One region of the Burkholderia stagnalis genome, then DNA from elsewhere that is predicted to be linked to it. Evidence: riboswitches for the same ligand, from Rfam matches in the RefSeq annotation. Region 1 holds a riboswitch; the other holds the start of a gene.
What was found. Region 1 has a riboswitch for cobalamin ahead of ABFO07_RS06225 (TonB-dependent receptor plug domain-containing protein). Riboswitches for the same ligand answer to the same signal wherever they lie in the genome.
Positions count from the first base shown of each region.

Region 2: it holds a riboswitch for cobalamin, as region 1 does, so the genes downstream of both, cobA (uroporphyrinogen-III C-methyltransferase) here and ABFO07_RS06225 (TonB-dependent receptor plug domain-containing protein) in region 1, are expected to answer to the same signal.

Region 1 is NZ_CP156685.1:1,302,106-1,306,029, reverse strand. It holds gene ABFO07_RS06230 (FecCD family ABC transporter permease) at 1-338, opposite strand, end outside; gene ABFO07_RS06225 (TonB-dependent receptor plug domain-containing protein) at 381-2,282, opposite strand; cobalamin riboswitch at 2,348-2,602, opposite strand; gene ABFO07_RS06220 (hypothetical protein) at 2,768-3,118, shown strand; gene ABFO07_RS06215 (cell division protein ZapA) at 3,115-3,429, shown strand; RNA gene ssrS (6S RNA) at 3,510-3,691, shown strand; gene ABFO07_RS06205 (EVE domain-containing protein) at 3,779-3,924, shown strand, end outside.
Region 2 is NZ_CP156685.1:2,294,969-2,298,892, reverse strand. It holds gene ABFO07_RS10690 (cobyrinate a,c-diamide synthase) at 1-249, opposite strand, end outside; gene cobO (cob(I)yrinic acid a,c-diamide adenosyltransferase) at 253-855, opposite strand; gene ABFO07_RS10680 (cobalamin biosynthesis protein) at 884-1,258, opposite strand; gene cobA (uroporphyrinogen-III C-methyltransferase) at 1,258-2,025, opposite strand; cobalamin riboswitch at 2,215-2,455, opposite strand; cobalamin riboswitch at 2,751-3,017, shown strand; gene ABFO07_RS10670 (HoxN/HupN/NixA family nickel/cobalt transporter) at 3,202-3,924, shown strand, end outside.

The DNA of each region.
Region 1 (3,924 bases):
CCGCCCGCGATCATCGCCACCAGCGCGAAGCCGGCCGCGCCGCCCGACACGCCGAGCACGTACGGCTCGGCGAGCGGATTGCGCAGCAGCACCTGCAGCAGCGCGCCCGCGAGCGCGAGCAGCGCGCCGCAGCCGAAGCCCGCGAGCGCGCGCGGCAGGCGCAGCGTGCGGACGATGTCGGCGAACAGCGCGGCGTCGCCGCCCGCATGCGGGGCCAGCGACGCGAGCGCCTGCCACGGCGAGATCGGCACGCTGCCGATCGACAGCGACGCGACGAACAGCGCGGCGACCGCGGCCGCGAGCGCGGCCCAGATCGCGGCGGCGCGCGCGGCGCTCATGCGGCGGCCCGCATCGCGCCCGCCGGCTTGCCGCCCGCCCGCTTACTGCTGCTGCCAGCCGAGCGTGACGTAGGCGCCGCGCCGCGGCGTGTTGTATGCGTAGGCAAGCTCGTAGTCCTTGTCGAAGAGGTTGTCGATGCGCGCGCTGACGTACCACGCCTTCGTGATGTTGTAGCGCGCGGACAGGTTGACGAGCCCGTAGCCGCCGAGCCGCCCGCCGCCCGAATCGTTGCGCGCGCCGCTGACGAGCCACTCGCCGCCGACGCGCAATGGGCCGAACGGGTGGCTCGCCGACGCCGACGCAAACCGCCGCGCGCGGCGGTCCAGGTCCTGATTCTGCGTTTCGTTGACCGGATTCTGCAAGGTGCCGGCCACCCGCACGTCGGTTGCGCCGACGTGCCCCTGCCACGATGCCTCGAGCCCCTGCACCTTCGCGCGGCCGACGTTGCGCGCGACATAGAAGCCGCTGCGCGCGTCGGGCTGGTAGTCGATCAGGTTCGCGTAGCGGGTCTGGAACGCGGTGACGCGCACGACGCCCACTTCGTCGGACGCGTACTGCACCGCGGCCTCGACCGAGTGGCTGCGCTCGGGCTGGATCGACGCGTTGCCCGCGTTCGGGTAGTAGAGGTCGTTGAAGGTCGGCGCGCGAAACGCGCTCGAATAGCTCGCGGTGACCTTCCAGCGATCGGTGAGCTCGAGACCGTAGCCGAGATAGTAGGAATTCGCGCCGCCGAAATCCGAATACTGGTCGCGCCGCACGCTCGCCTGAAACTGCTGGCGGCCGACGCGCCCCGTATAGCCGAGCCAGCCGGAGTTCACGTGGCGCTGCGGCGCGGAATACACGTTCGACATGAACTGCTGGTCGAGACGCTCGTAGCCGGCCTGGATCGTGTGATCCTGCGCGATCCGGAAATCGTTCTGCCACGTGTACTGGCGGTTGTCGGTATTGAAGTGGTCGGTGTACGCGCCGTTCAGCTGCGTCTGGCTGCGATCGTTGCCCGCGGCGACACTGACGTGCGTCGTCCACCAGTCGAACAGCTTGCCGTTCGCGAACACGCGCGCCTGCTGCACGCGCGAATAGAGATTGTTCAGGTCGGCCGGCGCGCCGAATGCATTGTCGTAGCTGTTGTTGCCGTTCGCCTGGAAGTAGCTGACGCCCGCGTCCCAGCGCGCATCGAAGCGATGGCGCAGCGATGCGGTCACGCTCTCGTTGAGGTAGCCGTTCGCGTTCGGGTTCGCACTCGGCCGCTTCGCCGGGTCGAGCGCGGAGAAACCGTTGTCCTTCTCGCGCGCGACCGCCACGCTGAAGGTCGTCCTGCCGTCGCCGTCGAGCCGGCCCGACACGCCGGCCTGCTGCGTCTGCGTGCCGTAGCTGCCGAGGCCCACCGCGAAATTGAAGCGCGGCGGATGGTTGCCGCCGTCCTTCGTGAACACCTGCACGACGCCGCCGATCGCGCCCGAGCCGTACAGCGACGACACGTTGCCGTTCACGATCTCGACGCGCTGGATCTGGTCGAGCGGCAACTGGCTGAGCTGCGCGTTGCCGAGGCTCGCGGAGTCGACCCGCACGCCGTCGATCAGCACGAGCGACTGGTTCGACTGCGCGCCGCGCAGGAACAGCGACGCGTTCGCGCCCGGGCCGCCGTTGCGCACGATCTGCGCCCCCGGCGCGAACGCGAGCAGGGTCGGCAGATCGGCGCCGGGGTGCGCGGCGATGTCCTGCGCGTCGAACACGGTCGTTTGCGGAATCGCGTCGGCGAGCGCCTGCGGCGCGCGCTGCGCGGTCACCACCATCGGCGCGAGCAGCGGCGCGTCGGCGTGCCGCCCGGCGGCGGGTGCGGCGGAGTTGGAAGACGGGGTGTCGGCGGGGGCCGTCTGCGCGGCGGCCGCGAGCGGCAGCCCGCATAGCGCGCCGAGCGCGGTGCGGGCGATTGGGGTCAGCATCGAAGAAGTCCTGTGAACCGCAGCGCAGCCTGCTTCCCCGCGGGCCGCGCGTCACGGAGCCCGCGTGCGGGCTCCCCGCCTCGGCCGGTATCCGGGCTGGCGGCGTTCCGGCTCGCCTTCCCGCGCGAACAGCACGCGCAGTGGCCTGCGCCCGCGTGCATGTGGCACACGCCGAGCGCACCCGAGCCGGCCTGCATCGTCCGATGCGGCCGCTTACCGTTGCGGGGGCAGCGCAGGTTGGCGGCACGCTGCGGCGCCACGCCCTGCTTCCCGTTTAACCGCGCGTCGCACGCGCGAGCACCGAGGCGGCGCCAGTTTAGGAGCGGGCCGCGCGAGCGTCAAGAAAGCATCCGGCCGCACGCAAAACCGGCTCGCGATGCGCGCATTCGAGGCAAGAAGCGGGGGTGTTACGACTGGAAACGTTACAGATGTCGGAATGCGCGTTATTCCGCGCTAAAATGCTGGGTCTTTAGAGGACGCAGCAGATGCTCAACGAACTCGAAACCCTATCTCAAAATATTGGCCGACTGATCGCGCTGAATCAGCGCTATCACTCGGAACGACTCGCGCTCGAGGAGCAGGTCGCGCAATTGCGCGCGGAAACGGACACGGTGCGCAGCGAGCTCGCGCAACTGCGCGAGGAACGCAATGCGCTCGCGGAGGAACGCGACACGCTGTCGGCAAAGATCGACGACGCGCAGGTGAAGCTGAACGCGATTCTCGAGAAGCTGCCGCGCACGAAGAGCGTGGCGGAGGCCGACAACCAGCTCGACCTGCTGGATACGCAGGCGCGCACCGATCGCGACGACGCAGCCAGCCACGGAGAACACGCATGAGCACCAAGCAGATCGAAGTCTCGATTCTCGGCCAGGCCTATCGGCTTGCCTGTTCGGCCGAGACCGAAGCGGCGCTGCTGGAGGCGGTCGCGCGTGTCGACGCGGAAATGACGAAGATCCGTTCGAACAGCTCGGTGCGCGGCACCGACCGCATCGCGGTGATGGCGGCGCTGTCGCTCGCGTCGGAACTGCTGCGGCTGCAAACGAGCGTGCGTCACGGTGAAGCATTTCCGGCGGAAGAAATCCGGCGTACAATGCACCAGATGAACGAACAACTCGGTGCGGTGCTCGCACAGCACGAGACGCAGTAACCTCGAATCGAAGCGTCGATTTTCCTTGATCTCGACGGTCAACGGTGGTCAAATTGGCGCGTAGATTCACAGTTCAATCAGCTTCCCTGCCTGGTTCGCCAAGGTCATATATTCCTTGAACCAATGCCATGTGCACGGTTGCGGAAATTTGTAGCACGGGCGCGCGCGTCACTCTGTCTGATGTACCCGAAGTGCTGCTAACTGCGACCAATTCTGAACCCCAGGTTCAGGATGCCGGCCTAGCGGCTAAGGCGGGGGCCTATCCAACGGCATCGGGCAATTCCCGGTGCCGTTTCCTTTTGTAGCCGCCGCTGTTTGCAGCAGCCTCTTTCTGCGTCGATTACGATCCATGCAATTCTGGCTGATGAAGTCCGAACCGGACGAAGCGAGCATCGACGATCTCGCGAATGCGCCGCAGCGCACGCTGCCGTGGACGGGCGTGCGCAACTATCAGGCGCGCAATTTCATGCGCGACACGATGAAGATCGGCGACGG
Region 2 (3,924 bases), 990 kb from region 1:
GGCGTCGCGCGCCGCATCGGCGAGCAGCGCGCGGCAGCCGGCCTCACCGACCATGCCGAGATCGAGCGCATGCACGGGCGCGCCGCTCGCGCGCTCGAGCAGCATCGGATCGAGAAAATCCGGGCCGGTCTTGAACACGCGCACGCGCCGGCCGAGCCGGCGGTGCAGCCGCGCGAGGCCGGCCGTCACCGACGTCTTGCCCTGGCCGGACGCGGGCGCGCTGACGAACAGCGCCGGGCAGGCGGGCATCGTTCAGAACTCCACGCCGCGCTGCGCCTTCACGCCTTGCTCCTTGTACGGATGCTTGACGAGGCGCATCTCGGTGACCAGGTCGGCCGCCTCGATCAGCGCATCGGGCGCATGGCGGCCCGTCACCACGACGTGCAGCGACGCGGGGCGCGCGGCGAGCGTCGCGAGCACTTCGTCGAGCGGCAGGTATTCGTACTTCAGCACGGTGTTCAGCTCGTCGAGGATCACCATCTGGTAATCGCCGCTCTCGATCATCCGGCGCGCCTCGTCCCAGCCCTTGCGGGCGGTCGCGATGTCGGCGTCGCGGTTCTGCGTGTTCCACGTATAGCCGTCGCCCATCGTCACGAAATCGCAGTGCGCGACCGCGCCGAGGAAATCGCGCTCGGACGTGTGCAGCGCGCCCTTGATGAACTGCACGACGCCGAGCCGCATGCCGTGGCCGAGCACGCGCACGGCCATGCCGAACGCGGCGGTGCTCTTGCCCTTGCCGTTGCCCGTGTGGACCATCAGCAGGCCCTTCTCGTTGACGGCGGCGGCCTGCTTCTTCTCGTGGCCGGCGCGGCGCCGTTCGGTCATCCGCAGATGCGCGTCGGGATCGGTTTTCATCGGGATTCGTCCTGTCGATAAAAGGAGGTCAAAGCGGGCCGGCGAACGCGACCGTCACGCCGCCCCGTGCGAATTTCGGGCCGAGCAGCCGGCCGCGCGGCGCGGCGAGCCGCGCACAGGGCTCGGCGACACCGGCCACGCCGAAGCGGGCGAGGGCGGCGGCCGACGGTGCGCTGGCGGCCAGTTCGGGATGCGCGGCGAGCTGTGCGGCGTCGAACGCGACGAGCGGCCAGCCGCGCCGCGCGCACAGCGTGCGCAGCGCGCGTGCGCGGGATTTGTCGACGAGCGTCGCGACGACGGCCGGCCGCGCGTGCGGGTGATGCGCGAGCGCCGCGCGAATCGCGGCGTCGAGCTGCGCGGCGCTCACGCCCGCGCGAAAGCCGAGGCCGAGGGCGACCTGCATCACGTGCGCGCCGGCGGCGGAGCGGCGCCGGCCAGCGCGGCCTGCACCGCGGGATCGGCGGCCAGCGCGGCGACGCGGCCGATCACGACGATCGCCGGCGAGCCGATGCCGGCCGCGCCGACGGTGTCGACCAGCGTCGCGAGCGTCGCCAGCGCGTGACGCTGCCCGGGCCGCGTCGCCGATTCGATCGCCGCGCACGGCGTGTCGTCCGGCAGGCCGCCCGCGCGCAGCGCGGCGGCGATCGCGCCGAGCCGGCGGATGCCCATGTAGATCACGAGTGTCATGCGGGTCGCGGCGAGCGCGTGCCAGTCCGGTTCGTCGTCGCCCGCGCCGTGGCCGGTGACGAAGATCACGCCCTGCGCATCGCCGCGATGCGTGACCGGGATGCCGAGCGCGGCCGGCGCGGCGATGCCGGCGGTGATGCCGCTCACGACCTCGACCGGAAAGCCCGCCGCGCCGAGCGCGATCAGCTCCTCGCCGCCGCGGCCGAACACGAACGGGTCGCCGCCTTTCAGGCGCGCGACGCTGCGGCCTGCGCGCAGGTGCGCGAGCATCGCGGCGATGATCGCTTCCTGCGGCGTCGACGCGTGGCCGCCGCGCTTGCCGACGTGTTCGACGATTGCGTCGGCGCGCGCATGCTGCAGCACGTCCGGGTTCACGAGATCGTCGACGAGCAACACGTCGGCCGCGCCGATCGCGCGCACCGCCTTGAGCGTCAGCAGGTCCGCGTCGCCGGGGCCGGCGCCGACCAGCCAGGCGCGGCTCATCGCGCGCGGCACGGCGCGAGCCGTGACGAAGCGGTGGCGTGCGGCGAACGGAGGGCGCGAAGCCGGCCTGCGAGGATGCGATGCATAGCGGAATGAACGGGGCCCGCTCGACGCGGGCATAAGCGCATGATAGGCGCACGGTCAGCGCACGCAGTCCGTCCCCCGCGGACCGGGCGTTCGCGAGCGTCGTGCTCGCCCCTTGCGTCGGCCGGTATCCGGGCTGGCCGCTTGCCAGGCCGCGGCCTTCCCACCCGGCGCTGGCGGGCAGTGGCATCGTGGGCGGCATGGGCGTGCGCGCTCGGGGCGCGTCACGCGGGCGGCGTACCGTTGCGGGGACAGCACAGGCCGGGCGGTCGCGCCGCCTCCTGTTTCCCGTTTAACTGCGCCCGCCGGAGGGTGGGCGCGAGCACCGAACGCGGCGCATACGATAGCACAGCGTGCCATTGGCCCGGAGGGCCGGCCGATTGAGCCCGCATTCGATCGAGATCGATCCGGCAGCCGATGCATTGCGCGGCCGCAAATTGGTTTGCGATCATCCGCCTGACGTCACGAGCAAGGCCTGGATTGCCGACTGCCGGACGCATGCGGCGGAGGGGACGCATACCAACATCGGCTTGCCCCGCACGGACGGGGCTGCGCAAGGCGATCGCGGAGGGGGCGGCGCGCGCGGCGTGAGCGTTCCGGCCGGCCCGCCGTCTCGCCTTGACGCTCCCGCCCGCGACGCCTACACTCGCACGCGTTTCGGTGCTCGCGCGCGCCTTCCCGGCGCGCGCAGTTAAACGGGAAACAGGACGCTCGGCTGCCCCGCAGCCATGCCAACCTGTGCTGCCCCCGCAACGGTAAGCGAACGCCTTGCGCCACGCGCAAGGCAGCGCCGCTTCGCCGCATGCCTGCTGCGCATGCGGACGACCGCCACTGGATGCGTCGCGCGTCCGGGAAGGCGAAGCGGCGTGTTCGTCAGCCCGGATACCGGCCGAGACGAGGGGTTCAGCGCCGCGGGGATGCGGCGCATCGTCCACGGCCGCCGCCGCAGCGCGTCCGGTATCCGAGCGTGTTCCGCATTCCGGCCCGCCGCGCGCTTCGCGCCGGCCCGGCATCCGGCAGCGCGCGCGGGCCCGAGCGTATGGCGCCGGCCGTGTTGGCATTCACCATGTCGACCGTTCGCCAGGGAGCACCATGCTCGACTCGTTCTTCCGCCTGTTCAACGACAGCCCGTCCGGCCTGCGCGGCAAAATCGTCGCGATCTATGCGCTGCTCATTGCGTTCAACGCCGGCGCGTGGATCTGGGCTTTCGTCGCGTTCCACGACCAGCCCGTGCTGCTCGGCACCGCGCTGCTCGCGTACGTGTTCGGCCTGCGCCACGCGGTCGACGCCGACCACATCGCCGCCATCGACAACGTCACCCGCAAGCTGATGCAGGAAGGCCGCAGCCCGCTCGGCGCGGGCCTGTTCTTCTCGCTCGGCCATTCGACGGTGGTGATCGTGATGTCCGTCGCGGTCGCGCTCACCGCCGCGTCGCTGTCGCGCTTCGAAAGCATGAAGGCGTGGGGCGGCGTGATCAGCACCAGCGTGTCGGCGTTCTTCCTGCTGGTGCTCGCGGCCGCGAACCTGCTGATCCTGATTTCCGTGTACCGGACGTTCCGCGCCGCGCGGCGCGGCGAAGCGATCGTCGAGGCGGACCTCGACATGCTGCTGAACCAGCGCGGCGTGCTCGCGCGGCTGTTCCGGCCGCTGTTCCGCCTCGTGTCGCGCAGCTGGCACCTGTATCCGGTCGGCTTCCTGTTCGGCTTCGGCTTCGACACCGCGACCGAGATCGCGCTGTTCGGCATCTCGGCCACGCAGGTGCAGGGCGGCCTGTCGTTCTGGTCGGTGATGGTCCTGCCCGCGCTGTTTACGGCC